DNA from 4 places in the Bradyrhizobium sp. 2TAF24 genome. Region 1 is predicted to be linked to each of the others. Evidence: predicted binding sites of a transcription regulator. Region 1 holds the regulator's gene; each other region holds the start of a gene.
The links. Region 1 encodes PhoB, which activates phosphate uptake and scavenging genes when phosphate is short. Its sites were predicted from a motif close to TGTCATNNANCTGTCAT; they were not measured.
Positions count from the first base shown of each region.

Region 2: the regulator PhoB is predicted to act here: its motif matches at 4,245-4,261, upstream of AB4Z37_RS03500 (acetoacetate decarboxylase).
Region 3: the regulator PhoB is predicted to act here: its motif matches at 3,427-3,443, upstream of phnC (phosphonate ABC transporter ATP-binding protein).
Region 4: the regulator PhoB is predicted to act here: its motif matches at 5,758-5,774, upstream of AB4Z37_RS22700 (esterase-like activity of phytase family protein).

Region 1 covers NZ_JBFRFW010000005.1:228,460-235,857, forward strand. Annotated here, with positions in the region: gene pstC (phosphate ABC transporter permease subunit PstC) at 1-854, shown strand, start outside; gene pstA (phosphate ABC transporter permease PstA) at 854-1,735, shown strand; gene pstB (phosphate ABC transporter ATP-binding protein PstB) at 1,768-2,544, shown strand; gene phoU (phosphate signaling complex protein PhoU) at 2,570-3,286, shown strand; gene phoB (phosphate regulon transcriptional regulator PhoB) at 3,308-4,009, shown strand; gene AB4Z37_RS10590 (GcrA family cell cycle regulator) at 4,139-4,642, opposite strand; gene AB4Z37_RS10595 (aspartate aminotransferase family protein) at 5,108-6,310, shown strand; gene argF (ornithine carbamoyltransferase) at 6,310-7,248, shown strand.
Region 2 covers NZ_JBFRFW010000002.1:56,432-63,829, forward strand. Annotated here, with positions in the region: gene AB4Z37_RS03485 (GGDEF domain-containing protein) at 1-847, shown strand, start outside; gene AB4Z37_RS03490 (GGDEF domain-containing protein) at 1,067-2,257, shown strand; gene AB4Z37_RS03495 (NAD(P)H-dependent flavin oxidoreductase) at 2,276-3,232, opposite strand; gene AB4Z37_RS03500 (acetoacetate decarboxylase) at 3,329-4,102, opposite strand; gene AB4Z37_RS03505 (patatin-like phospholipase family protein) at 4,325-5,485, shown strand; gene AB4Z37_RS03510 (pyridoxamine 5'-phosphate oxidase family protein) at 5,526-6,137, opposite strand; gene phnN (phosphonate metabolism protein/1,5-bisphosphokinase (PRPP-forming) PhnN) at 6,155-6,748, opposite strand; gene AB4Z37_RS03520 (alpha-D-ribose 1-methylphosphonate 5-triphosphate diphosphatase) at 6,763-7,398, opposite strand, start outside.
Region 3 covers NZ_JBFRFW010000002.1:70,297-77,694, forward strand. Annotated here, with positions in the region: gene phnE (phosphonate ABC transporter, permease protein PhnE) at 1-472, opposite strand, end outside; gene phnE (phosphonate ABC transporter, permease protein PhnE) at 469-1,353, opposite strand; gene phnD (phosphonate ABC transporter substrate-binding protein) at 1,480-2,415, opposite strand; gene phnC (phosphonate ABC transporter ATP-binding protein) at 2,486-3,304, opposite strand; gene AB4Z37_RS03580 (hypothetical protein) at 3,506-3,859, shown strand; gene AB4Z37_RS03585 (alpha-D-ribose 1-methylphosphonate 5-triphosphate diphosphatase) at 3,862-5,052, shown strand; gene AB4Z37_RS03590 (DUF1045 domain-containing protein) at 5,083-5,817, shown strand; gene rocF (arginase) at 5,871-6,842, opposite strand; gene AB4Z37_RS03600 (SpoVR family protein) at 6,965-7,398, opposite strand, start outside.
Region 4 covers NZ_JBFRFW010000015.1:14,012-21,409, reverse strand. Annotated here, with positions in the region: gene AB4Z37_RS22735 (branched-chain amino acid ABC transporter permease) at 1-158, opposite strand, end outside; gene AB4Z37_RS22730 (branched-chain amino acid ABC transporter permease) at 162-1,022, opposite strand; gene AB4Z37_RS22725 (ABC transporter substrate-binding protein) at 1,050-2,243, opposite strand; gene AB4Z37_RS22720 (FadR/GntR family transcriptional regulator) at 2,293-3,084, opposite strand; gene panB (3-methyl-2-oxobutanoate hydroxymethyltransferase) at 3,276-4,103, opposite strand; gene AB4Z37_RS22710 (NnrU family protein) at 4,106-4,690, opposite strand; gene AB4Z37_RS22705 (substrate-binding domain-containing protein) at 4,883-5,653, shown strand; gene AB4Z37_RS22700 (esterase-like activity of phytase family protein) at 5,824-7,173, shown strand; gene AB4Z37_RS22695 (NAD-dependent epimerase/dehydratase family protein) at 7,259-7,398, opposite strand, start outside.

The DNA of each region.
Region 1 (7,398 bases):
TGCTGGGCGGCGTCATCATCGCGCTGATCGTTGGCGCTGCGCCGGCGCTGCGCGAGTTCGGTCTCAGCTTCGTCGTGTCCGAGAGCTGGAATCCGGTCACCGAGAAGTTCGGCGCGCTGGCCCCGATCTACGGCACCCTCGTCACGTCGTTCGTGGCGATGCTGATCGCGGTGCCGTTCGGCCTGCTGATCGCCATGTTCCTCACCGAGCTGTGTCCGAAATGGCTGCGGCGGCCGATCGGTATCGCCATCGAGCTGCTCGCCGGCATCCCCAGCATCATCTACGGCATCTGGGGCCTGTTCGTGCTGGCGCCGTTTCTGCAGCAGCACGTCCAGCCGGGACTGATCTCCACTTTCGCCAATGTTCCCGGCCTGTCGTCGCTGTTCGCCGGCCCGCCCTACGGCATCGGCGTGCTCACTGCGAGCCTGATCCTCGCGATCATGGTGCTGCCGTTCATCACGTCGATTTCGCGCGACGTGTTCGAGGCGGTGCCGCCGGTGCTGAAGGAAGCCGCCTACGGCCTCGGCTGCAGCACCTGGGAGGTGATGCGCTATGTCGTGCTGCCCTACACCCGTGTCGGCGTCATCGGCGGCGTCATGCTCGGGCTCGGCCGCGCGCTCGGCGAGACCATGGCGGTGACCTTCGTGATCGGCAACGCCCACAAGATCGCGACTTCGCTGCTGGCGCCGGGCACCACCATCTCGGCGACCATCGCCAACGAGTTCACCGAGGCGGTGGGCGATCTCTACACCTCGTCGCTGATCGCGCTCGGCCTCATCCTGTTCGTGATCACTTTCATCGTGCTGGCGATTGCGCGCTACCTGCTGCTGCGCATCGAGCGGAGGATCGGCTGATGGATGCCTCGCTCTACAATACCCGCCGCCGCCGCAACACGATCGCGGTCGTGGCCTCGATCGGTGCGACCGGTATCGGTCTCGTATGGCTGGCGCTGATTCTCGGCGCCCTGTTCTGGAAGGGGTTCAGCGGCCTGTCGCTGAACGTCTTCACCGAAATGACGCCGCCTCCCGGCTCCGACGGCGGCCTGCTCAACGCCATCATCGGCAGCTTGATCGTGACCGTGCTCGCGGTGGTGATCGGTACGCCGATCGGCATTCTCGCTGGCACCTACATGGCCGAGTACGGCCGCCACGACAAGCTGACCAGCATCGTGCGCTTCATCAACGACATCCTGCTGAGTGCGCCGTCGATCGTGGTCGGCCTGTTCATCTATGAGGTCATGGTGCGCCCGATGGGGCACTTCTCCGGCATCGCCGGCGCCATCGCGCTCGCGGTCATCGTCATCCCGGTGGTGGTGCGCACCACCGAGGACATGCTGCTGCTGGTGCCCAACACCATGCGCGAGGCGGCGGCGTCGATCGGCCTGCCGCGGTCGCTGATGATCCAGCGCATCGCCTACCGTGCGGCCCGCTCGGGGATCGTCACCGGCATCCTGCTCGCGGTCGCCCGCGTCAGCGGCGAGACCGCGCCATTGCTGTTCACCGCGCTCAACCACCAGTTCCTCAGCACGGTGTCGCTGCCGCTGTTCCCCGGGATTTCCGTCATCAACCTCAATGCACCGACGCCCAGCCTTCCGGTCGTCATCTTCCAGTTCGCGCTCAGCCCCTACGCGGACTGGCAGAAGCTGGCTTGGACCGGTGCGCTCATCATCACGCTTTCAGTGCTTGCGCTCAGCATCACCGCCCGTGCGCTTGCCGGATCGAGGAAAACTCAATGACCCTGGCAACCGTGACCCCGTCAGCCACGTCCATGCCGTTCGATACGTCATCGCTCAAGGACAAGATCGCGATCCGCGACCTCGATTTCTTCTATGGCGAGGCACGCGCGCTCAAGAACATCACCATGTCTCTCTACGAGAACAAGGTGACGGCGTTCATCGGTCCGTCGGGCTGCGGCAAGTCGACCCTGCTGCGCATCCTCAACCGCATGTACGACCTCTACCCGAACCAGCGGGCGGGCGGCCAGGTCAATTTCGACGGCGCCAACATCCTGGAGCCGGGCCTCGACATCAATCTGCTGCGGGCGCGGATCGGCATGGTCTTCCAGAAGCCGACCCCGTTCCCCATGTCGATCTACGAGAACATCGCGTTCGGCATCCGGCTCTACGAAAAACTGTCCAAGAGCGAGCTGGACAACCGGGTCGAGCAGTCGCTGCGGCGCGCCGCGCTGTGGGACGAGGTCAAGAACAAGCTCAACGCCAACGGCCTCAGCCTGTCGGGCGGCCAGCAGCAGCGCCTGTGCATCGCGCGCACGGTCGCGGTGCGGCCGGAGGTCATCCTGTTCGACGAGCCGTGCTCGGCGCTGGACCCGATCTCGACCGCCAAGATCGAGGAGCTGATCGACGAGCTGAAGGACGATTACACGATCGTGATCGTGACCCATAACATGCAGCAGGCCGCCCGCGTCTCCGACTTCACGGCCTTCATGTATCTCGGCGAGTTGATCGAGTTCGGGCCGACGACCAAGATCTTCACCACGCCGTCGGATCGCCGGACCCAGGATTACATCACCGGCCGGTTCGGCTGAGGCGCCTCGTGCGCGGGAGAATATGATGGCCTTCGAACATACAGCCAAAGCCTTCGACCAGGACCTGCAGGAGCTCACCCGCATGGTTGCGGAGATGGGCGGTCTCGCCGAGCGGCAGATCGTGGAATCCGTCGACGCGCTGATCCGCCGTGACATCGCGCTGGGGCAGCGCGTGGTCAACGCCGACAACGAGCTCGACAAGCTGCAGCGCACCATCGAGGAGCGCGCCGTGCTCACCATCGCGCGGCGCCAGCCGATGGCGGTGGACCTGCGCGAAATCGTCGGCGCGATGCGGGTCGCCACCGACCTCGAGCGCATCGGCGACCTCGCCAAGAATATCGGCAAGCGCGTCAGCGCGCTCGACAGCGACTTCCATCCGCTCAAGCTGATCCGCGGCCTCGAGCACATGGCGAGCCTGGTGCAGTCGCAGATCAAGTCGGTGCTCGATGCCTATGCGGCGCACGACCTGCCGGCGGCGATGGCGGTGTGGAAGGGCGACGAGGAGGTCGACGCGATCTGCACCTCGCTGTTCCGCGAGCTGCTCACCTACATGATGGAAGATCCCCGCAACATCAGCTTCTGCATCCACCTGATGTTCTGCGCCAAGAACATCGAACGCATGGGCGACCATGCCACCAACATTGCGGAGACCGTGTTCTACATGGTCGAAGGGCAGCAGATGCAGGATCCGCGCCCCAAGGGCGACATGACTGCGTTCGCCACCGCAACCCCCGGCAACTGATCGAGACGCTAAGGAACCGATATGGGTGCACGCATTCTGGTTGTTGAAGATGAAGAAGCGCTCACGACGCTGCTGCGCTACAATCTCGACGCTGAGGGCTATGACGTGGAAACCGTGGCGCGCGGCGACGAGGCCGACACACGGCTCAAGGAGCGCATTCCGGACCTGATCGTCCTGGACTGGATGCTGCCCGGCCTGTCCGGCATCGAGCTGTGCCGCCGCCTGCGGACCCGCCCCGAGACCAAGCAGCTGCCGATCATCATGCTCACCGCCCGCGGCGAGGAGAGCGAGCGGGTGCGTGGTCTTGCCACCGGCGCCGACGACTACATCGTCAAGCCGTTCTCGGTGCCCGAGCTGCTGGCGCGGGTGAAGGGCCTGCTGCGCCGGGCGAGCCCGGAACGGCTCGCCACCGTGCTGACCTATGGCGACATCGAGCTCGACCGCGACAAGCGCCGTGTCGCGCGCTCGGGCCAGCCGATCGACCTCGGCCCGACCGAATACCGCCTGCTCGAGTTCTTCCTCGAGCATCCCGGCCGTGTGTTCAGCCGCGAGCAGCTGCTCGATGGCGTCTGGGGTCGTGACATCTACATCGACGAGCGCACCGTCGACGTCCATATCGGCCGCCTGCGCAAGCTCCTCAACTTCGGCAGGGATCAGGATCCGATCCGCACCGTGCGCGGCGCTGGCTACGCGCTCGACGACCGCTTCGCCAAGGCGGAGTAGCCGAGAGGCCGACGTTTCTCTCCACAACGACAAACGGCGCCGCATCCCTGATGCGGCGCCGTTTTGCTTGTCGCTGGCTTGCCGGGAAGGCCGGCGCGGCGGCCGCGCCGGATTTTCAGCGCATGTCGCTTATTTGCCGGTCGGGCGGCGATCGCGACGGCGATCGCTGGCCGGTTGATAGGCCACGCGCGAGTGATGCGCGCAGTAGGGCAGGCCGGTCAGGGCCTTGCCGCCGCAGAAGAAGAAGTCGTTGCTGCCGGGATCGCCGACCGGCCAGTGGCAGGTGGCTTCGGTCAGCTCCAGCAGCGACAGCCGCTGGCTCATCGGCACAACGTTGTCATAGGTGACCGGATCGGGCTCGACCTCGAAGGCGTGGGCGAGCGCGGTGTTGCCGCGGGACATCGGCCGCGAAATCCGCATCATGTGCTGGGCGGGACGCGCCTTGCGCTGGCGCGGGGCCGCCGAGGACGGGCTCTTGGCGCGGCCCGACAGGCCGAGCCGGTGGACCTTTCCGATGACGGCGTTGCGGGTGATGTTGCCGAGTTCCGCCGCGATCTGGCTGGCAGACAGGCCGGCTTCCCAGAGTTTCTTCAACTGCTCCACGCGATCGTCGGTCCAACCCATTACCGTCATCGCAGTCTATCCCTTCGTGTCGCGCCACCACGGACGAGCCTGCTGGCGACGGCTGTGTCTCAAAAAATCCCTGCTGGCAGAATCCTTTAGCCCTCGCCGGATGCATGGGTCGCAACCGAGCGTGTACGCCGCCACAAGGGACCGAAAAGGATCAGATCTACCGCACGAGATGTCGTATCCGACCGTCAAAAGGCTACAATATGCCGTGACTCACGCGCAAGAGTCGGGCAGGACGCGTCCACATGTTCTACGTTGGAAACGCGAAAAACCGCTTTTTCCGCGGCTTTTAGGAATCATTGCCGAGTTGACAGCCGGGGGGGCGCCAATAGAATGTTGCCGCGTGCTGCCCGCGAGGCGGCACGTTTTGTTTCTGGAACCAGCACATCAGGCAGGGCATCGTCCGGTCTCACGGGTTTCGCACCGTGATCTGTCGATATTTCCCGCCGAACATTCTGTCGGGTCATCATGAGCACCAACGCGTCGTCCCATCTCATGCCGGTCTTTGCGCGGGCTGATCTCGCCTTCGATCGCGGCGAGGGTGTGTGGCTGCATGGCGCCGATGGTGAGCGCTATCTCGATTTCACCAGCGGCGTGGCTGTCAACGCGCTGGGACATGCGCATCCGCATCTCGTCGCTGCCTTGCAGGAGCAGGCGACCAAGCTGTGGCACATGTCGAACCTGTTCAGGAGCCCGGATGGCGAGAAGGTGGCGGCGCGGCTGTGCGCCGCGAGCTTCGCCGACGTGGCGTTCTTCTGCAATTCCGGCGCCGAAGCGATGGAAGCCGTCATCAAGGTGGTGCGCAAGCACCATGCGGCGAAAGGCCACCCGGAGCGCTACCGCATCATCACCTTCGAAGGTGCTTTCCATGGCCGCACGCTGGCGACGCTCGCCGCCGGCGGCCAGGAGAAATATCTCGAAGGCTTTGGCCCGCGCGTCGAAGGTTTCGACCAGGTCCCCCATGGTGATGTCGAGGCGGTGCGCAAGGCGATCGGTCCACACACCGCGGGCATTCTGATCGAGCCGGTGCAGGGCGAGGGCGGCGTGCGCAGCGCGCCGCAGTCCTTCTTCAAGGCGTTGCGGCAGCTGTGTGACGAGCATGGCCTGCTGCTGGCGTTCGACGAAGTGCAGACCGGCATGGGGCGCACCGGCGAATTGTTCGCCTATCAGTGGACCGGCGTCACGCCGGACGTGATGGCACTCGCGAAGGCGCTCGGCGGCGGCTTTCCGATCGGCGCCTGCCTCGCCACCGCCGATGCGGCCTCCGGCATGACGCCGGGCACGCACGGCTCGACCTTCGGCGGCAATCCGCTGGCGATCGCGGCCGCCGGCGCGGTGCTCGACGTGATGCAGGCACCCGGCTTCTTCGATCATGTCAAACGGATGTCGCTGCTGCTCAAGCAGAAGCTGGCGTCGGTGGTCGATCGTTATCCCGCGATCCTCAGCGATGTGCGCGGCGAGGGCCTTCTGGTCGGCGTCAAGGCGGTGATCCCGAGCGGCGAGCTCGTCGCGGCGCTGCGCGGCGAAAAGCTGCTCACGGTCGGCGCCGGCGACAACGTCGTGCGCTTTCTGCCGCCGCTGATCGCCACCGAAGCCGAGATCGGCGAGGGCGTGGCCCGCCTCGAGCGCGCCTGCGCGTCTCTCGACGCCTCGCAGCGGAAGGCCGTGTGATGAGCAAGCGGCCCCGTCATTTCCTCGATCTCACCGAGCTCCCGACAACGGAGCTGCGGGCGATGCTCGACGCCAGCGTGGCGATCAAGGCCCGTCTGAAGGCCGCCAAGGCCAGCAACCAGGCCTGGGACCAGCCGCTCAAGGGCAAGACCCTGGCGATGATCTTCGAGAAACCGTCGACGCGCACGCGCGTGTCGTTCGACGTCGGCATGCGCCAGCTCGGCGGCGAGCCGATCATGCTCACCGGCCAGGAGATGCAGCTCGGCCGCGGCGAGACCATCGCCGATACCGCGCGCGTGCTGTCGCGCTTCGTCGACGCCATCATGATCCGCATCCTCAGCCACGACGCGCTGCTGGAGCTCGCGGCCCACGCCACCGTGCCGGTGATCAACGGCCTGACGCGGCGCTCGCATCCCTGCCAGGTGATGGCCGACGTGATGACCTTCGAGGAGCATCGTGGGCCGATCACCGGCCGCACCGTGGCCTGGACCGGCGACGACAACAACGTGCTGATGTCGTGGGCGCATGCCGCCGAGCGCTTCAAGTTCAACCTGCACATCGCCACCCCGCCGGAGCTGTCGCCGAAAAAGGGGTTCCGCGACTGGATCAAGGCGACCAGCGCGCCGATCGTGCTGAGCAGCAATCCCGAGGACATGGTCAGGGGCGCCGACTGCATCGTCACCGACACCTGGGTGTCGATGGGCGACAAGGACGGCGAGCATCGCCACAACCTGCTGCGGCCCTATCAGGTCAACGCCAAGCTGATGTCGCTGGCCAAGCCCGATGCGCTGTTCATGCACTGCCTGCCGGCCCATCGCGGCGACGAGGTCACCGACGAGGTGATCGACGGCCCGCAGTCGGTAGTGTTCGACGAGGCGGAAAACCGCCTGCATGCGCAGAAGGGCATCCTGGCCTGGTGCTTCGACGCGGTCGCGTGAGGCCCGGCGCGGATCTCGGGTTCCCGCGACGGTTGGCGTAACCGCCCGGCATCCCTATATGGGCCCTGTCCGGTCAGGGGTGGCCCGGCGGCCGCGCTGTGCGCCGCCCGGACAGGATGGCCGGCCGCCGCTCGACGGCAACGGGTTTCA
Region 2 (7,398 bases), on a different contig from region 1:
GGACGTCAACCTGCGGCTCGCCGTTTTCTCCGTGGCCGAGTGCATTCCCCTTGGTCTCGCGCTACGCGATCTGCGCGCACGCCCCGAGCCCGGACGAAGCCCTGGCGCCGAACTCGCCAGCACCATGATTATCTGCGTCATGCTCATCCACGCCCTGCGATCGGTGTGCGGCTTCCTCGGTTTGGGCGGCCCCATCTCCGTGGTCACGTTCAATGGCGTCCAGGCGGCTGCGTTCCTGCTCCTGATCTTCACCTCGATGATGGCGAACTTCGGCTTCATTCTCATGGCGATCGATCGCCTGCGCGCCGAGGTTGCCGGCCTCGCCCTCGTCGACGACCTGACGGGAATAGCCAATCGCCGCCATTTCCTGATCCGCCTGACCGAAGCGTGCAGCCGCGCCAGCCGCCTGGAAGAGCCGTTCGGCCTCCTGGTGATCGACCTCGACGGCTTCAAGGCAATCAACGACAGCTACGGCCACAGCGCCGGCGACGAATGCCTGCGCACCTTCACGCGTGTGGCGCAGGCCCACCTGCGGATCGGCGACCTGCTCGCCCGCACCGGCGGCGACGAGTTCTGCGTCATCCTGCCCTCCACCACCTTGAGCGAATCGGCGCTCGTCGCCCGCAATCTGGTCAAGGCCTGCCGCGGCACCGCCCTGCACTGGCACGGTCTGCAGCTGTCGATGACTGCCAGCATCGGGATCGCGGTCTGGTCGGACGACATCGGTCACGACTCCCAGAAGCTGATCGCGGAAGCCGATCACGCTCTCTACGTCGCCAAGAAGCAAGGCCGCGACCGTCTTGCGGTGCACCAGCATACCGTCCGGTTGCTGCGCAAGAGCGCCTGAAACCGGGCCCTGCCTTTGCCCCGGTGACGGCGTCGCAGGCAATTGCGGCAAACTCGACCGACTGCCTTCATAAACAAGAAGCCATAAACGCCCCCTTCAACGCTCGGGTGAAGGAATATTAAGCGCTCGCGCCCAAGCTGTCGGCACTATCCGGAGACATCCGGCTATCGGTTCGCGGCAACGACCGCTGAATTCGTCAAAGAAGCAGGGTCTGCAGTCATGCAGTTGAGTGTGCCGACGATCTATGTCGTCATCTTCGCCAACTTCCTGGCTTTGAGCCTGGTGTGGCTGCACTTCACACGCAGCTATCCGAACTTCGTCGCAGCCCGCTACTGGACGGCCTCGACCTCCGTCGCCGCGCTTGGCGCACTGTTTTCCTTCACTCGCGGATTGATGAATCCGCTGCTGGCCATCCTCGTCGGCAACGGCCTGCTGATCTTCGCGGCCGGCCTTGCCTGGATGGGTGTCCGACGCTTCTACGGGCAGCCGGTTCCCTGGCGCGGCAATATCGCCATCACTATCCTCTCCATCTGCGCGCTCGGCTTGCTCACCGTCGTCTACGACGACATCCGGATGCGGATCGTGGTCTATTCGATCGGGCAGTGCATTCCGTTAGCGATCGCGACCACCGAACTGCTGTCGCCGCGCGAGGGACGGCGCAGCCCCGGCGCGAAGCTCGCCGCAATCATGTTCGTTCTGCTCGTATTCACCCACGGCCTGCGCTCGCTCGTCAGCATGAGCCGCGTCGACGGTGCCATCGCCCTCGCTGACTTCAACGGCTTCCAGGCGGCCTGCCTTCTGATCATGGTCTTCGCTGGCATGATGGCCAACTTCGGCTTCGTGCTGATGGCGATCGATCGCCTGCGCGCGGAAGTCGCGGATCTCGCCTTGATCGACGACCTCACGGGCATTGCCAACCGGAGGCATTTTCTGGTTCGCCTGTCGGAAGCCTGCGCCCGCGCCAGCCGGGCGAACGAACCGTTCGCGCTGCTGATCCTCGATCTCGATGGCTTCAAGGCGATCAATGACGGCTCCGGCCATGCCGCCGGCGATGAATGCCTGCGGCTGTTTACACGGGCGGTGCAATCACGTCTGCGCGTCGATGACCTGTTCGCCCGCACCGGCGGCGACGAGTTCTGCGTGATCCTGCCGGCCACCAGCCTGAGCGACGCCGCCCTGGTGGCGCGCAACCTGATCAAGGCGGCCCGCAAGATCCACGTCTCATGGAACGGTCTGCAGATTCCGCTGACCACGAGCATCGGCGTCGCCATCTGGTCCAGTGAAACCGGGCGCGATGCCGAAAAGCTGATCGCTGCCGCGGACAAGGCTCTGTACGTCGCCAAGAAGCAGGGGCGCGACCGGCTCGCGGTCTATGAAGAGATTCCGGAGCGGTTGCGCGAGACGGCATGACGCCGCCCCCCGAGGCCGCTAGGCAGCCCGGAATTCTCCGATCGTCCGTGCCACGAGATCGGCAACCGACGGGATATCATGCACGCCCGACGTCGCGTGCCCCGCACTCCAGACATCACGCCAGCGTTTGGAACGCGCCTCGCGGGCGCCGACATCGATATCCCTGGCGATTTCGATCGCGCCTCGCTCCGGAAGCTTGTCCGGGTCGAGCCCGGCGGCGACGATCGACGGCGTCAGCATGTTGGTTTGCAAGCCGGTAAAGGCGCGGGTGAGCAGGATGTCATCCGCCGAGCTCGCGACCAGCATCTCCTTGTAGGCGGGATCGGCCATGCTCTCCTGCGTGGCAATGAAGCGTGTCCCCATATAAGCAAGGTCACAGCCCAGCACTTGCGCCGCGCGCAACGCATGGCCGTCGCTGATGCCACCTGCCAGCACGAGCGGCCCCTGGAAGAACTGCCGCACCGCACGGACGAAGGCGAATGGATTGAGCCAGCCGGTCTGGCCGCCGGCGCCGGCCGTCAGCAACACCAGGCCGTCGGCGCCCGCGGCAACCGCACGCTCGGCGTGCCGGATGCTGGCAACATCCGCCAGCACAAGCGCGCCGGCATCGCGCAGCGGGCCCAGCACCGGCGCGGGCGAACCAACGCTGGTGATCACGATCTCCGGTGCATGACGGAGCACCACCGCAAGATCGTCGGCAAGCCGTGGATTGGAGCGATGGACAATCAGGTTTGCGCACACCGGCGCCGGAGCGCGTCCAGCAGCGTCGGCAGCGCACTGCAGTCGATCGTGGATGATCTGCAGCCATTGATCGAGCTGCTCCGCGCTGCGGCAATTGGCCGTCGGGAACGAGCCGATCACGCCATGGGCGCATGCCGCGACCACGAGGTCGATCCCGGACACCAAAAACATGGGCGCCGCAATCAGCGGCAGCTGCAAGCGGCCTTCAAAACGGGACAGCTTTCCGGTCAACACGCGCCGACGGCCTCCATGGCACCGCCGTGAAGTCTGGCACAGCCACAGCCGGATGCAAAACCCGATCGAACTGCCGGATCCATCAGCCCGGCAATATCACTCCGCGGCTTCCGCCAGATCGTCGGTCTGCTTGTTATAGTCGTAGACCACGCGGCCGTAAGGCAGGGTGAGATCGGCGAGGAAATGACGCGCTCCGATCACCTTCCGGACCGGGAAGTCGGCCACGGGAGCGTTGACGTGGGGCACCAGATGCAACCGCCCCGGCCCGGCCCAGGACCCCTTCACGGCGATATCGGTGAGGTTGATGGCGACGAGCTGGCAGACCTCGGCGCGACCATCGACGCCCGGGATCAGCTTCAGGTTGATCTGGGTCTTGGCCAGCATGGCCCGCGTGGCGTCACCGCTGCCGGCCATCGCTTCATGCTTGTAGCCCATGGTGCCAACGGCGACCTGGGCGCCGGCATATTCCAGCGTTCCCGTCAGCGTATCCTTGATGATCTCGAGCTTGGGATGGGCGTACTTCTTGGGAAAGCCCCAGATCTCGCGTCCGGCGGCGATCGGCGGATCGTCATCGAGATACATCTGCGAGACGAAGTTGACTTCCTCACCCTTGAAGCGGGCAGGGATCACGAGACCCGACTCGGTATAGCTGCCGAAGCCGGAGCTGTCCGGCATCTTGATCCACTCATAGTGCGCGACCGGCTGCTCGACCGGCTCCAGCGGCTCGGGCAATCCGGCGCGGATCAGCTCCGGATCGGTCTCATAGCTGATGACCAGGAACTCACGGTTGACGAAGCGATAGGGGCCCGCCGGATAGCTCGGGCCTGCGGCCGGCATCGAGGGCAGCTTCAGCACGTCGTCCTTGCGCATCGATGGTCTCCCTGGGTGAGCCGGCGGAGCTTTGTCGTAGCGGCCACAGTTGACGCCGGTGTGAGGATTTTCGTGCAGCCCGATGACAGCCGCGCAGCAGCGCATTCCACGGCGTCAACCATCCGCACAACCGTCGGCCAGTTGTCACCACAGCGTCACGGCGACCGGAAATGCTACGCCGCATCATCGCGAGACCTGTGTCGCAACAGAGGGGCTGCTGCCATGGACGCACGAACGCCGGATACGCATGCGCTGGTCTTCCGCGGCTGGCGTCCCGACCGCTGCAACCGCGTCGCGCTGGTGCTGCAAGGCGGCGGCGCTCTCGGCGCCTATCAGGCCGGCGTGTATCAGGCCCTGCACGAGGACGGCATCGAGCCGGACTGGGTCTGCGGCGTCTCGATCGGCGCGATCAACTCGGCGATCATCGCCGGCAACCCGCCGGAGCGGCGGCTGGATCGGCTGCGCGCCTTCTGGGAGCACATCACCGGCCGCAAAGTATGGCACTACACGCCGGACGGCGACATCTATCGCAAAGCCCGTAACTTCGCCAGTTCATACCTCACCACCGCGCTCGGCCAGCCCGGCTTCTTCAAGCCGCACGACGTCAACCCGTGGCTCAGCCTGGCCGGTGCCCGCACCGCGACCAGCTACTACGACACCTCGCCACTGCGACGCACGCTGCTGGAACTGGTGGATTTCGATCTGATCAACGCCCGCAAGATGCATTTCGCCGTCGGCGCAGTGAACGTGCTGACCGGAAACTTCCTCTACTTCGACAACAAGAAGGAAGTGATCGGCCCCGAGCACGTGATGGCGAGCGGCGCGCTGCCGCCGGCCCTGCCGATGGTCAAGATCGGTACCGATCACTTCTGGGACGGCGGCATCGTCTCCAACACACCGCTGCAGCATCTGCTCGATCAGCAGGACAAGACCAATTCGCTGGTGTTCCAGGTCGACCTGTTCAGCGCGCGTGGCTCACTGCCGCGCGACATCCAGGAAGTCATGGCCCGGCAGAAGGACATCGTCTACTCCTCACGCACCCGCCACAACACCGATATCTACCGTCGCGAGAACAACCTCAAAGCCGACCTGTATCGGGCGCTGGGCAAGATCCCCGAGCATCAGTTGACCGAACGCGAGCGTGGCCTGCGCGACAGCCTGAAGGACCTGCCCGAGATCACCATTCTGCAGCTGATCTACCAGCAGAAAGCCTATGAGGGGCACGCCAAGGACTATGAGTTCTCCGCCACCTCGATGCGCGAGCACTGGCAGAGCGGCCTCGAGGACACGCGGCGAACCCTGCAGCGCCGCGACTGGCTGGCAATGCCCGAGCCCGGCACCGGCATCGTGGTGCACGACGTACACCGTGAGAACGGCTACTGACCTGCAAACAAGCGTCAGGCCGTTTTCACGACCCGAGCGCTCACCACAACGACTGCCTGGCCCGCGCCGGCCACGCCTTGTCGTACTCGGCGCCGCCGACCCGGTTCTCGCTCATCTCGGCGAGGATCTGTCCCGGCGTCGGCAGTGTCGACGGATCGACGCGCTTGTCGGGATTCCACAGATCGGAGCGTACGATCGCCCGCGCGCACTGGAAATAGATCTCGTCGACGTGGAACACGATCACCGAGCGCGGCGCCTTGCCTTCCATCCGGAACGTCTCGAGCAGCGCCGGATCGGCGGTGAGCTGCGCACGGCCATTGGCGCGCAACGTGGTGCCGGCGCCTGGGATCATGAACAACAGCGCGACGCGCGGGTCGCGCACGATGTTGCGCAGGGAATCGATCCGGTTGTTGCCGCGGCGATCCGGCATCATCAGCGTCCGCGCATCGTGGATGCGCACGAAGCCGGGATGGTCGCCACGCGGCGAGCAGTCGAGCCCTTCGGGCCCGCTGGTCGCCAGCGCCACGAACGGCGAGCGCTCGATCAGGATGCGGTAGAGCGGGGTGACATGATCCGCCACCTTGGCCGTCGAGGTCTCCCCGGTCTCGCCGTAGATGGCCTCGAGCTGCTCAATGGTGGCGATGATCGACACGTTGCTGTCCTCCGGTTTCAAGTCTCGCGGCGTCTGGCGACGACCGCCTCTCCGCGGATCGCCGCCAGCAGCTCACGGGCGTGGTCGTCGAGCGTGCCGACATTGTTGATGATCACATCGGGAGCAAACGCCGCCGTGTCGACTGCACGGTTGAGGCGATCGTCCAGGCGGCCGTCGCTGTCGCGGTTGCGCAACGCGAGACGCTGCATCAGCACCTCCGGCGGCGCCGTGATCAGCACGGCCGTCACCGCAGTGTAGGTCTGCCGCGCCTGCGCCACGACGGTGCGCGAGACATTGACCACGACCGTCCGCCCGGCGGCGAGATCGTCCTCGATCGCCCGCCGCACGCCGTAGCTCAGGCCATGGGCCTGCCAGTGCAGGGCAAATGCGCCCTCCACAACAGCGCGCGCGAAGTCGTCGGCCGACAGCGTTTCGTTGGGTTCGTGGGCAGAGCCCTGCCGCGTCACCACTCGCCTCGGAAACACCACGGAAGGATCGTCTGCGCACGCCGCCTCGGCGCGACAGAGCAGCGCATCCTTGCCGGCGCCGCTCGGGCCCACCACCAGCACAAGCCGGCCGCTCCGGTCATCCCGCGCACGCTCCCCGCCCATGATCGATGCCAATGTCACGCGACGCGCTGCCCTGCCCGCCACACGCTGCGGACCACCGGCACCTGGCCGGCGACATGGACGCGGATGACGTCGGCGCGCTTGCCAACGGCGATCTCGCCGCGGTCTCCGAGGCCGACGGCCTCCGCCGGACGCTTGGTGACGGTCCGCACCGCGGTGGCCAGGTCGATCGTCGGCACCCGTTCCGGCAACTGCAGCGCCGCCATCAGCAGGCTGGAGGGAATGTAGTCGGACGACAGGATGTCGAGCAGGCCCTCGCGTGCGAGATCGACCGCAGCGATATTGCCGGAGTGCGAGCCGCCGCGCACCACATTGGGGGCGCCCATCAGGATGCCGATGCCGGCCTGATGCAGCCCGCGCGCCGCTTCCATGGTGGTCGGGAACTCGGCGACCACGACACGGTCGCGAATGGCATCGCGCACATTCTCGTCCGTGGTGTCGTCATGGCTCGCCAGCGGCACGTTGTGCGCGTGCGCCAGCGCGACGATGCCGCGCATGTTGGTCTCGGCATACTCGCGCTGATAGGCGACGCGGCGGGCGAACATCACGTCGAGCTCGGCGTCGGTGAGGCCACCGCTCTTGCCGCGATAGTAGTCGCGCAGCTTGACCTCATCACGGAACTGGCGCTGGCC
Region 3 (7,398 bases), on a different contig from region 1:
CCAGCACGCCGGCGAACGGGCCGAGACCCACGACGTTGATCCACACCAGCGCCCAGATCAGGGTGTCGACGCCGCGGATCGAATCGAGAAAGCGACGGACCGGGAAACGAAAGAGCGTCGACGGAATAACATTGCGCGCAGCCAGAAGGCTGACCGGAAACGCGACGATGGCCGCCACCACCGTGCCCAGCACCGCGATCGAGAGCGTCTCGCCGAGCGCGACCAGATAGGTCGGCAGCGACGAGCCGGGATCCGGCGGGACCATCATCATCACGATCCAGCCGAGCTGATGCAGCCCGCCGAGCATCCGTGCCGGCGAGAAGTCCAGCACCGCAAGGCCATAGATGAACAGCGCGACCATCGCGGCAGCCAGCGCCGGCACCAGCAATCGCGCGGTCAGCGAGCGCTGGAACAGCTCGGGATAACGTGCCCGCGGATCCCCCTTGGGATCGACAACCAGCGTCTTGGTCATGCGCGCCGCTCCCGGCCGAGAAAATGGCTGCGGATCCAGCCCGTGCCGATATCGATGACGAAGACCGTCAGGATGATCAGAAGCAGAATGGCGCTCACATCGGAGTAATAGAACTTGCGAATGGCGACCACGAGCTCCTGCCCGATGCCGCCGGCGCCGACGAAGCCCATCACCGAGGCGCCGCGAACGTTGATCTCGAACCGCAGCAACGTGTAGCTGGCAAAGCCGGCGAGCACCTGCGGCACCACGGCGAAGCGCATGCAGGCGACCCAGTTGGCCCCGGTGGACCGCACGCCCTCTACCGGCTTCATGTCGACGTTCTCGACGATCTCGGAGAACAGTTTGCCGAGCGAGCCGGCCGTGTGGATGGCGATGGCGAGCACGCCGGCCATCGGCCCCAAGCCGAACGCGATGACGAAGATCAGCGCGAACACGATGTCCGGCACGGTGCGGCAGAATTCCAGCGCACGCCGGGTGACGAAACGGACCCACGGCGCCGGCGCCGTATTGGCCGCGGACAGAAAATTGAGCAGGAAGGCGACGAACGCGCCGGCGACGGTACCGACGTAACTGATCAACAGCGTTTCGCCGAGCAGCGACAGCCACTTGCGCCAGCCCCACAGCCATTCGGCCGGATCGGTCCACACCCGTGCGCCGCTGTCGAGCGTGAAGATGCGATCGAAATAGCTGAAGAAGTTGCCAAAATAAGTGAACAGCGTGCGCAGATTGACCTCTGCGCCGATGGCAGAGACGAGCAGCACCACCACCATGGCGACGGCGGCAATGGCGTAGCGCAGACGCTTCCGGACAACGGCCTGGCGATAGGCCGCGTTCAGCGCACTCAGTTGCTGGTCAGGAAGCAGCGAGATGGTGACGGGCATGTCAGTGGCCGCGCGACAGTGAGATCGCCACCGAAGTGGCGGCGGTCGTCAGCGGGACAGGCCCGACTGCCGGCCATAAAAAGAGCCGGGTCACGAAGACCCGGCTCCCGATGGTATGACGGACGATCAAGACGCCTTCTTCTTGCGCAGGTTGTCGACGAACTTGATCAGCTCGATGGTGGCGTCCCAGTCCTTGGTGGTGGCCGGGTGGAAGCCCTTCTTCTGGCCGTCCGACAGACGCTCGAACGCCGCCTTGTCCTTGGTCGGCGCGTCCTGGAACGCCTTGGCGATCGCGGTCTTGAGGTCATCAGGCAGATCGGAGTTGTAGGCGTAGGGGCCGTTGATGATCGGCGCCGACTTGTGAATGATGCGGAAATCGTCCTTCTTCAGCGCCGTGCCGTCGGCATTCTTCAGCATGCCCTTGGTCAGCATCTGTGCCAGGGTCGAGTCGTCATCGCTGGTCCACTGATTGGCCGCGACGTCGACCGTGCCCTGCGACAGCGCCAGCAGCGCGTTCTCGTGGCTGCCGGTGAACACCACCTTGCTGAAATAGGTATCGGCATCGGTGATGCCCATCTTGTCGAGCTCGAAGCGCGGCACGTTGTTGCCGGAGGTCGAGTTCGGATCGACGAGGCCGAGGTTCTTGCCCTTGAGGTCCTGCACCGACTTGTAGGGGCTCGTCGCCTTGACGAAGAACACCGAGTAATAACCGGTGCTGCCATCGGCATTGATGTCGTTGGCGAAGGCATCAATCTTGACGCCGGTGAGGCGGGCGCGCGCGAACGAGGCCGAGCCATAGCTTGCGATCTGGATGTTGCCGGAACGCTGGCCTTCGATGACCGCGGCATAGTCATTGGCGATGCGCAGCGTGACCTTGGTGCCGAGCTCCTTCGACAGATAGTTCACGAACGGCGTCCAGCGTTCGGTGACGCCCGAAGCGTTCTCCGCCGGGATCACGGCAAAGACCAGCTCCGGATACTTGGCTTTCCAGTCCTGCGCCGAGGCAGCAGACGACATCGCCAGCGCCGCGGCGCCGGCGAGAATAAGACGGCGGGTGATCATGACTTCTCCTGATCTTTCGAGGAAACGCAGGCCGATCCGCTCACAGGCGCCCGGCTTGCACGCGCAGCTTTCAGGCTGCGGCCGTTCCGAACTGCGGAACGGGAACTGTTGCGCCCGCGGGCACGGCGGCGGGACTCGCATCCATCACCTCGTCGGCTTCGAGATCGTAGAGTTCCCGGGCAATCTGATCGGTCAGCGCTGCCGGCGCGTCGTCGAACACGACCCGGCCGGCGGCCATGCCGATCAGCCGGTCGCAATAAGTCCGCGCGAGGTCGAGCGAGTGCAGGTTGCACATCACCGTGATGCCGAAATGCTTGTTGATGCGCAGCAGCGCGTCCATCACGATCCGGGTGTTGCGCGGATCGAGCGAAGCGATTGGCTCGTCGGCGAGAATGATGTCGGGCTGCTGCACCAGCGCGCGGGCGATGGCCACGCGCTGCTGCTGGCCGCCGGAGAGCTGGTCGGCCCGCTGCGCCGCCAGGGTGGCGATATCGAACTGCTCGAGCGCCGACATCGCGATCGCCCTATCCTCGTCGGGCCAGAGCTGAAACAGCGAGCGCCAGGCCGGCACGTCGGCGAGGCGGCCCATCAGCACGTTGGTCAGCACATCGAGGCGGCCGGCGAGATTGAACTGCTGAAAGATCATCGCTGAACGCGCACGCCACTTGCGCAGATCGCGACCTTGCAGCGCGGTCACGTCCGTCCCCTCGAACATGATGCGGCCCGAGGTCGGCTCGGCGAGGCGATTGATCATGCGCAGCAGCGTCGACTTGCCCGCGCCGGAGCGACCGATCACACCGATGAAACTGCCGGGCGCGATGGAGAACGATGCATTGTCCACGGCGAGCTTGTCGCCGAAGCGGCACGTCAAACCATCCACCACCAACATGAGAGACTCCAAAAATTCCTTCCGTCATCGCCACCGCTAGCGCCGGGATTCTACAGTTGTGTGACAGCGAGCCCGTGTGCGACGCGTTATCGCAACGCGGAACAGGTTGACGGTCGCTCAGTCGTCACGACACCGTCATGAAAGCGATGGAAGTAAAGCGACGCTCCGCGAGGAGCTCAATCGAGGATTGTAGACTTCAAGATGGCCGCCAAGGCGCTCTCCCCTACCCCGCTGGTCGATCCGTCGGCGAGTGTCCGTGACTGTCGTCTCGGCACGTACTGCGAGGTTGGCGCCCGCACCCAGCTGCTGGACATCGCGATGGATGTCCCGGCCTACGCCATCGTCGCCGGCAACCCTGCCCGTGTGATTCGCCACAGCTTTCCGGAAGCAATCGCCGAGCGTCTCGCCGCGCTGCAGTGGTGGGACTGGGAGCACGAGGCGCTGCGCACCGCACTGCCTGACGTTCGCCACCTCGCCATTGAAGACTTTCTCGACAAGTACGAGGCGCGCCTGCGTGCCGTCACCCCTCCCGCAACCCAACATCATCCTGCCTGACCGTGACTGACATGCTGATCCGGGGCGGCCGCGCCCTCGTCCAACAGGACATCCTCGACACCTTCCTGCAGATCACCGACGGCGAGATCTCCGCCGTCGGCAACGGCGGCGCGCACGCGTCGCTCGACCTCGATGCCAGCGGGCTGCTGGTCATGCCCGGCATCGTCGACATCCATGGCGATGCCTTCGAGCGCCAGATGATGCCACGGCCCGGGGTCGATTTTCCGATCGACGTCGCGCTGCTCGACAGCGACCGCCAGGCCATCAGCAACGGCCTGACCACCGTCTTCCACGCAACCACCTGGTCGTGGGAGCCGGGTCTGCGCAGCGGCGACAATGCCGAACGCCTGCTCGGCGCGATCGAAGCAATGCGGCCGCGGCTGTTCGCCGATACCCGCTTCCACCTGCGCCACGAGACCTACAACCTCGACGCGGAGGCCGTCCTCACGCAATGGCTTGCCGCGGGGCGCATCGACCTGCTCGCCTTCAACGACCATATGCATTCCACGGTCGCCAACCTCGATAAGCCGCACAAGCGCACCCGCATGGTGGAGCGTACCGGCCTGTCCGACGCTGCATTCGACGACCTGGTTTCTGGCGTGATGGCCCGTGCCGACGAGGTGCCGGGATCGATCGCGCGGCTAGCGGACACCGCACGCGCCCACGGCATCCGCATGCTGTCGCATGACGACGAGAGCCCGGAGCAGCGCCACGCCTACCGGACGATGGGTGTCACGCTCGCGGAATTCCCGGTGAACGAGGCAACCGCCCGCGCGGCGGCGGACGCCGGCGACCATATCGTGTTCGGCGCCCCGAACGTGGTGCGCGGCGGCAGCCATACCGGCTGGACCAAGGCGGCCGACATGATTGCCAAGGGTCTCTGCTCCGTGCTCGCGTCGGATTACTACTATCCGGCGCCCCTGCTGGCCGCGTTCCGGCTGGTTGCCGACAACATCTTGACCCTGCCAGAGGCGTGGGCACTGATTTCATCGGCGCCCGCGACCGCCGCCGGCCTCACTGACCGCGGCCGGCTCGCCGAAGGACTGCGCGCCGATATCCTGCTCATCGATGACCAGGTCCCGCAGCGCCCCCGCATCGTCGCGGTGATCGCCGGCGGCCGGCTGGTTCAGCTCACCGAACCAGAGCGGTTGTCGCGGACTTCCCCGGTACGCAAGGCAGTTGCGGCGGCCTGACGACGCTCTATTCTGGTGTCTGGACCCATCATGACCAGCCCTCCCCGCTATGCTCTCTATTTCGTGCCGGCGCCCGACAGCGACCTCTATCGTCTGGGCGCCGGGCTGCTCGGCTATGATGCCTTCAGCGGCGAGGAGTGGCCGTTTCCTGACGACGTGATCGCCGAACTGCCCGACTGGCACGACCTCACCCGCGATCCGCGCAAGTACGGCTTCCACGCCACGCTGAAGGCGCCGATCACGCTGGCGGACGGCGAGACAGAAGCAAACCTCCTCGCCGCGTGCGTGGACTTTGCCCGGAGCTATGTCACCGCGACACGCCCGTTGCCGCGAATCCGGCCTGTCGCGCGCGCGCTCGGCAGCTTCATCGCTCTGGTGCCGGATGAGCCATCGCCGGCGCTGCAGGAACTGGCGCAGACCTGCGTCGAGGCATTCGATCGCTTTCGTGCGCCGCTCACCCCGCAAGACCGCGCCCGCCGCAATCCGGTCGCGCTCAGCGCACGTCAACTCGCCTATCTCGACCGCTGGGGCTATCCCTACGTGAACGACGAGTTCCGCTTTCACATGACGCTGACGGGACGTGTGCCGGCGGACCGCCGCGAGGCTGTGCTGGAGCTCCTGCGCGAGCGGACCCGTGCGCACACGCACGCCGGCGCGACGCTCGCGATCGACCGGCTGGCCGTGTTCCGCCAGGAGACGTCGACCGCGCGCTTCCGCGTCATCGCACACCATCCGCTGCAGTCGCGGGAAACGACCAGCACCTGATCGGCAACGCCGTTTTGTTTACGCGGACCGGCGGCCGTTTCCTCGACAATACGCTAGGGAATCTGCGCCATAACGTCGGCAGCCGCAGTCGCTCCGGCCGAGCCAAGCAGCTTACAAAGCAGATCGAGGACGAGACGGGCCGTCTGCTGCCGTCGGTCGCGAAGAGGATTGAGCTCGACCACGTCCAGCGATCGCACCAGGCCGGACTCCCGCAGAGCCGCCATCACGACAGAGATATCCTCGACCGAAAGCCCCCCCGCGACCGGCGTGCCCGTGCCCGGGGCCAGCACCGGGTCGAGAACATCGACATCGAAGCTGACATGTAGCACGCCGTTACACGCTTTCACCCGCCCGATCAGTTGCCGGATCAGGTCCGAGACACCGGCTGTCGCGATCCGCGACATGTCGATCACACGGAGTCGGCGCTCCTCCAGGAGCTGCTGTTCCAGGACGTCGATCGATCGGGCGCCGAATATCTCCATTCGCTCCGGCGCGATCGACACGCGGGGCTCATGGTCAAGAAGCCTCTCGAAACCCGGCTCACCGCAGAGGAAGGCGGCCGACATGCCGTGCATGTTGCCGCTCGGCGAGATCGCGGGCGTGTTGAAATCGGCATGCGCATCGAGCCACAGCACGAACAGCGGCCGTCCGATATCATCCCAGTAGCGCGCGACCCCATTGATCGATCCCATCGACAGGCTGTGATCGCCGCCCAGAAAGATGGGGACGACGCCCGGTTCGCATAGCCCGTAGGCACGCGCGCTGAGGACCCGAACCCAGGCCTGGATCTCGCGATAGTGCTTTGCGTTGGGCGGCCCTGGATGGTCCAGAGGATGCAGCTCGCTCCCGGATACATCGCCATGGTCCGTGACCGTCACGCCGTTGGCTTCCAGAACGGAGATCAGCCCGGCGCTCCGTAACGCTGCCGGGCCTTTCGCCGTTCCGCGTCGTGAAGCGCCGATTTCCACCGGGACGCCCAGCAGCGCAACCGCCGAATGATGCAAAGGAGCCACCGACGGCGCCATCATATGGCTGGATGATACGATCCCGTTGGGTCCGCCGTCAGCCATCCTTGCCCTCCTCCGGCGCATCGACGCCTGACAGCCCGGCGGCAAAGCGAGACCTCACCGCCAGGAGGACGCCGCGATCAGGCGGCAACCGCGATCTTGCGCGGACTCGCCGCATGCTCCTTCAAGACGGTATCGGACGCATCGACCTCCTTGAGCAGGACGTCGTAGCTCCAGAGATCCGCCAGATGCTGCAGCACGCGCTTGGCGTCGACTTCATCGAGCAGGCTGCCGTTGATGACCTGATGGCGGAGCAGCAGGCGGCGGTCCCCGGCAAGATCGACGTCGACCACCTCGATATTGGGCTCGATCTGGCCGACATCGTATTGGCGCGCCAGTTCGCGCCGGATCCGGCGATAGCCGCGCTCGTTGTGGATGGCCTCCACCTCGATTCCTTCATGCCGCGCCGGATCGTCGTGCAGGTGGAACATGCGCATGTGGCGGATCAGCCGCGGGCTGAGGAACTGGCTGATGAAGCTCTCGTCGCGGTAGTTGGCCCAGATATCACGCAGCA
Region 4 (7,398 bases), on a different contig from region 1:
AGCCCCACCCGCCCAAGCAGCAGGTTGCAGCCGAGCGCCGCCATCGCAAAGATCAGGCATTCGGTCGCCAGCGCCGGCGACGGCAATACCAGCGGCAGCAATGCCGCGACACCGGCGACAGCGAGCGCAAGGCCCATGGTCGAAGACATGACGCGCATGGCTCAGGCCCGTCCAAGCAGGCCGTGCGGCCGCAGCAGGATCACCAGCGCCATCGCGACATAGATCATGACGCTGGCCCCCGCCGCCCAGAACACCGTCATGACGCTCTGCACGACGCCGATCAGCAGTCCGCCAACGAGCGCGCCGGTGAAACTGCCGATGCCGCCAATCACGATGACCACGAAGGCGATCGACAGCGCCTCCACGCCCATGAACGGCTCGACGCCGCGGATGGGCGCGATCAGGACGCCTGCGAGGGCCGTCAGCGCCGCACCGATCGCGAAGGTCAGAGAGAAGGTCCGGCTGATATCGATCCCGAGCAATTCGACAGTCGGCATCGACTCGGTGCCGGCCCGCAGCACCGCGCCGTAATTGGTGCGCTCCAGCAGCAACCAGAGCACGGCGGCGATCGCTGCCGCAACGGCGATCACGAACAGGCGGTACTTCGGATAGGCGAAATCGCCGAACATCACCGCGCCGCGCAGCAGCGCCGGCGCGGCGACATTCTTGCCGACCGGATCGAAGATCAGGATCACGACCTCCTGGATGATCAGCGCGAGCCCCAGCGTCGCCAGGATCTGGAAGCTCGCCGGCAGATCATACAGCCGCCGCACGCCAGGCTCGGCCAGCCACGCCACCACACCGACAATGGCCGGCGCCAGCACCAGCGCCAGCCAGAAGTTGCCGGTCGCCGCGATCAGCACATAGCAGAGATACGCGCCCACGAGGTAGAACGCGCCGTGCGCAATGTTGATGAAGTGCATGATGCCGAAGATGATCGACAGACCGATCGCGATCATGAAGTAGATCATCCCGACGCCGAGGCCGTTGACGATCTGCGTAAGCAGCAGGTTGAGAGTCATGACGGTGCCGTGTGCGAGGGGCGCAGCTCAGGTCATCTTGCAGTCGGAGCGCGAGGCCTCGACGAACGACTTGCCGAAACTGACGACCTCGACATAGTCGTCCTTGTGCTTCTTGCCGGCCGGCGCCTTACCGCGCAGCAAGTAGTAGTTCTTGATGCACTGGTGGTCGAAGGCGCGGATATGCTCCTCCCCGGTCGGCCCTTCGTAAGTGAGCCCCTCCAGCGCCTTGATCACCTGCGCCGGCTCGGTGCTGCCGGCAGCCTTGATGCCGCGCATCAGAAGGTCGGCGGTGATGAAGCCGTTGACCATCGAATAGCTCGGCCGAACCTTCAAATGGGTCTGGAACAGGTCCACCAGCCGCCGGTTACCCGGGCTGTCGATCGCATCGTCGTACTGCGCACCGATATAGATATCCTCGAGAGCCTCGCTGCCGATCTCGGCATACTGCTCGGCGCCGGCGCCCCACACCAGCACGATCTTCATCTTCTGCTTCAGGCCGAAATCGACGGCCTGGCGGATGGTGTTGGTGCTCTGCGGGCCGAAGTTGAGGATCGCCAGCACATCCGGCCTGGCGGCCGCGACACTCGCCAGATAGCCTGAGAATTCCGTGTCGGCCATGGCATGGAAGCTGTTGCCGACATGCTCGATGTTGTTCTGCTTGAAGATGGCCTGCGCCTCGCGCAGCATCGCCTCGCCGAATACGTATTTCGGCGTGATGGTGTACCAGCGCCTGGCCTTGGGATCGGCGCCGATCAGCGCGCCGATGGTCTGGTGCACGGCGCCGTAACTCGACACCGGCCAGCGGAAGGTGCTGCGGCGGCAGTCCGCGCCGGTGATCTCGTCGGCGCCCACCGATGACATGTAGACACCGCCGCCATTGGCGATTTCCGCCGACATCGGCAGCCCGACATTCGACAGCACCGCGCCGGAGAAGAAGCGCACGCCCTGCTGCAGCGCCGCGATGATCTTCGGCATCGCGCGGCCGGGATTGCCCTCGTCGTCGATGACCAGCAGCGACGCATCGAGACCATAGTCCTTCGCCAGCGCCTTGACCGCGAGCCGGGCGCCTGCCTCGGCGGGCTGGCCGGCCATGGCGAACGGCCCCGACAGCGACAGCGCCGTGCACAGCCGCACCGGCTCGGCGGCCATCGCATGCCGCAGCACGGCGGGCGCCAGCGCAACGCCGGCAAGCGCGGACGTGAAGGTGCGTCGTGTGATCATGGTCGTTCCTCCCTGTATTATGTTTTGTTGGTTGTCGTGTCCGGGCCGCTCAGTCGAGCTGGAGCGGTTCGGCAAAGATCGGTGGCTCCGCTTCGTGCGGGCGCATCAGAAAGCTCTCCGCGCTCAGCACATGATCGAGCATCACCTGCCGCGCCTGCACGGCATCACCCGAGCGGAAGGCGACGATCAGGCGACGGTGATAATCGATGTTGGCGCAGGAGAACGCCCATGACAGCTCGTTGTCACCGACGGTGCCGATCGTCCAGTTGATGGCCTCGTTGACGAAACGGCACATCAGGGCGAGCAGCGGATTGGGGCACGCCGCGATCAGGATGTCGTGGAATTCGACCTCGACCTTGCGGTGATGCGCCCAGCCGGCGGCATCGGTCGGGTGCGCGTGCTGCGCCTCGATGGTGCGCTCCAGCGCCGCAAAATGCGCGTCCTGGAGATGACCGACGACGCTCGCCGCGAGCTCCGGCTCGGTGAGACGGCGCATCTGGTAGATCTGCGTGATGTTGATCGGGTGAAAATAGAAGTAGTTGCTGAGCAGCCCGATGGTGCGTCCCGACGACACCGAGGCGACCCGCGCGCCGCCGGCCGGACCGGTGGTGTTCTGAACCAGCCCCTGCACTTCCAGCGACTTGAGCGCCTCGCGGATGGTCGAGCGGCTGCAGCCGAACATCTCGATCAACTGGGTTTCCTGCGGCAGCCGGTCGTTCGGCTGCAAGCCCGCCTGGAAGATATGGCGACGGATCCGGTCCGCGACCGCGTCGGAGCGCTTGCGCTTGATCGCCGCCTTTTGCGACGGGTCGACCAGCTCGTCATACTGCTTATTATCCATATTATAATCATAAATAGGAAAGGTATGATTTGGCAAGCGTGTTGGACGGCCGTCCGACGGCTTTCCACCGAACGCTTCAACGGATTGATTTTATTATATAAATTACCCATCCGCCCCCGCCCCGCCAATCCAATGGCAGAAGCGGCTGGCACATGGCGTTCAGCAGCGGATGAGAGGCTTGGGAGACCGCGTCAGTGCTTCGGCGGGGTCAGGCCGTAGGTGTGCTCCGGTCCTGGAAAGGCGCGGCTGCGCACCTCGGTCGCATAGGCTTCGATCGCCTCGGCGATCGCCGGACCGAGATTGCCGTAGCGCTTCACGAACTTCGGCACCCGTGCCGACAGGCCCAGCATGTCCTCCAGCACCAGCACCTGGCCGTCACAGGCGGCGCTGGCGCCGATGCCGATGGTCGGGATCGCAATGGTCTCAGTGATGCGGCGGGCGACCGGTTCGGCCACCGCCTCGATCACCACCGAAAATGCGCCGGCCTCCGCGACGGCCCGCGCATCGTTCTCGATCCGCGCGCCATCGGCGTCGTCGCGGCCCTGGGCGCGGAACGAGCCCAGGGTGTTGATCGCCTGTGGCGTGAGCCCGACATGGGCCATCACCGGAATGCCGCGCGCGGACAGGAAGGCGATGGTCTCCGCCATGTATGCGCCGCCCTCGAGCTTGACCGCCCCGCAACGGGTCTCCTTCAGAATGCGGGCTGCGGAGCGGAACGCCTCCTCCTTCGAGGCCTCGTAGGAGCCGAACGGCATATCGACCACCACAAGCGACTGCTGTGAACCGCGCATCACCGCCCGCCCCTGCAGGATCATCATCTCGAGCGTCACCGGCACCGTGGTCTCGAATCCGTGCATCACATTGCCAAGGGAATCGCCGACCAGGATCACATCGCAGAAGCGATCGACCAGCGCAGCGGTGTGGGCATGGTACGACGTCAGCATCACGATGGGCTCGCCGCCCTTGCGGGCGCGGATCTCGGGCGCGGTCTTGCGCTTGATGGCCGACTGGATGGACATGGTCAGGCTCCGAACACAGGCACGCCGATGACGACCGGGTGGAACGCAAAGGCGAGCGCGAGATAGACGACGACGCCGATCACCACCGCGAGCACGTCGTTGAGCACACCGCCGACCGGGATCGGCGGCGCGCCGGCATCGCTGCGGCGCTTCAGCGAGATGCGATCATATACCGCCCACGCCAGAAACGAGCCGAACAGGATGATCGAGCCGAGGTCACCATTGGCGAGCAGATGGCCGAACGCCCACAGCTTCACGCCCGCGAGCATGGGATGCTTCAGCGTGACGTAGATGCGGCCGCGGAGATAGGACGCGACCACCAGGATCGCCGCCGGCAGCATCAACGCGATGGTGATGTGCTTCATCGCCGTCGGGGGATGCCACACGTCGACCCAGCCGGTGGCGCGGTAGACCGAGAACCCCCAGGCGATCAGCGCGATGCCGACGAGCGAGGCCAGCGAATAGGCGATCTTGTAGAGGCCCTCGCTGGTCGAGGCGATGATCGCCGCGCGGGTGTCGCGCCGCGTGGTCAGCACATGGACGCCGAGAAACAGAACCAGCCCCACAACGAGCAGCGCAAGCCCCATCGCCATCCCCTCCCGTGATCGCCGCCAGCCTGCGGCAGTGCGAAATACGCACGGCGCATTCCCGCGTCCCAGCGGCCTTGCTATGGTGCGCGTGTCGTGCCCGGGTATCATCTTTCGGGGGCGGCGCGCAATGCTGGCCCGACCGGCACAGAACCAAGACCAGGAGGATGCCCGATGAGCCACATCGCAGCCATGTCCCGCTTCGCCGCCGGCGCCGTTGTCGCGCTGCTGCTTCACGGCGTCGCGCAGGCGGCCGAGATCAAGGTGATGATCTCCGGCGGGCTGTCGGCCGCCTACAAGGAACTGGTGCCGCAGTTCGAGAAGGCGACCGGTCACACCGTCGTCACGGCCTACGGCCCGTCGATGGGAACCACCGAGAACGCCATTCCGGTGCGGCTCGCCCGCGGCGAACCGGCTGACGTGCTGATCATGGTCGGCGACGCGCTCGGCAAGATGAAGGAGCAAGGCAAGGCGGTGGAAGGCACGCGGGTCGACCTCGTGCGCTCGCCGATCGGCATGGTGGTGCGCGCCGGCGGTCCCAAACCTGACATCAGCACGCCGGAGGCGCTGAAAAAGGCGCTGCTCGACGCCAAATCGGTCGCCTATTCCGACAGCGCCAGCGGCGTCTATGTCGGCACCGAGCTGTTCGAAAAGCTCGGCGTGACCGAACAGATGAAGAGCAAGGCGAAAATGATCCCCGCCGAGCCGGTGGCCGCGGGCGTCGCGCGCGGCGAGTCAGAACTGGGCTTCCAGCAGGTCAGCGAACTGCTGCCGATCCCTGGCGTGGATCTCGTCGGCCCGCTGCCAGGAGCGGTGCAGAAGATCACCATCTTCTCGGCGGGCATTGCCTCCGGCGCCAGGGAGCCCGACGCCGGCAAGGCGCTGATCGCATTTCTCGCTTCGCCCGCGGCGGCGCCCACGCTGAAGAAGACCGGGCTCGACCCGTTCGTGTCGGACAAATAGGCGCAGGCGACGCCTACCTGCCGTTGATCGCGGCCGGGACCACGCGTGTGGCATGAGGTCGCGCGACGGTGGTTTCCCCGCCTGTCATCGGCTCGCAACGCGCCTGTAATCCGGCCATCACGATCGCTGCGCAGAACAGACCCCGTTCAACGATCAACGGGGCCAACATGATCCGCACCACTCTACTGGCGAGCGCAGCGCTGTGTCTCGCCACCACCCTGCCGGCGCTCGCGCAGCAGGAGTTTCCGGCCAAGCTCGCCGGCCATGCCGTGCTGCCGGCCGAAACCTTCATTCCCGCCCCGGCGGACGCCCCCGCCGACCTCAAGACCTCCGGCAAGTACACCACCGGCAAGCGCGTCGATCAGGTCGGCAGCGTGATGGGCAAGTCCTATGAGCGCGACACCGGCGTCAAGCTGCCGTTCCAGGGCCAGCCGATCCAGGGCCACTCCGGCATCAAGGTGATGCCGGACGGCAGCTTCTGGATCCTCACCGACAACGGCATGGGCGCGAAGGCCAATTCGCCGGACTCGATGCTGTACCTCAACCGCTGGACCATCGACTGGGCCAAGGGCGAGTGGAAGCACCTGCAGACCATCTTCCTGCACGATCCCGACAAGAAGGTCCCGTTCCGCGTCGTCCACGAGGGCACCGAGAAGCGCTACCTGACCGGCGCCGACTTCGACACCGAGGGTTTTCAGATCATCGGCGACACGCTGTGGATCGGCGACGAGTTCGGCCCGTATGTGATCAAGGCGGATTTGACCGGCAAGGTGCTGGCGGTGTTCGAGACGGTCGCCGACGGCAAGCCGGTGCGCTCGCCAGATCACTATGCCGTGACCTCCCCCAGCGCGCCGGGCGCGACCTACACCAACGTCAACCTGCGCCGCTCCAAGGGCTTTGAGGGTTTTGCCGCCAGCAAGGACGGCAAATTCCTGTACGGCCTGCTCGAAGGCCCGCTGTGGGACGCCGACAAGAAGGACTGGGAGAAGGTCGACGGCAACGAGGCCTCGCGCATTCTCGAGTTCGATGTCGCGGCGGAGAAGTTCACCGGGCGGTTCTGGTACTACCGCTTCGAGAACACCGGCAACGCCATCGGCGATTTCAACATGATCGACGGCGCGACCGGCCTCGTCATCGAGCGCGACAACGGCGAAGGCACCGCCGACAAGGCCTGTGCCGCCGGCGTCCGCGGCACCGACTGCTTCCCTGATTTGGCCAAATTCAAGCGCGTCTACAAGATCGAGCTGAGCGATGCCAATGTCGGCAAGCCGGTGCGCAAGATCGGCTACATCGACCTGATGAAGATCCAGGACCCGGACAAGAAGGCCCGCAAGCCGCTCAACGACGGCGTGCTGACCTTCCCGTTCTTCACCATCGAGAACGTCGACGTGGTCGACGCCAGCCACATCGTCGTCGGCAACGACAACAACCTGCCGTTCTCCTCCAGCCGCGATCCCAACAAGGCGGACGACAACGAGATGATCCTGCTCGACGTCGCCGACCTGCTCAAGGCGAAGTAAGCGGCCGAAACTCCCCGCCCCCGGCGCGCTTGCGCCGGGGGCGGGCGCTCCCGCCGCCACCTTGTCAGGCTACCATCATCACCACTCAGCCCAACCAGACCTTTTCCCACGCCGTGGGAGCATAGGGATCGACGGTGCCCTGCATCGATGCGAGCGTCAGCGCACTGCCGCTCTGAAGAAGGGGCCCCCGATCGCGGGCAATGCTGTCGAACCTCGACACATCCA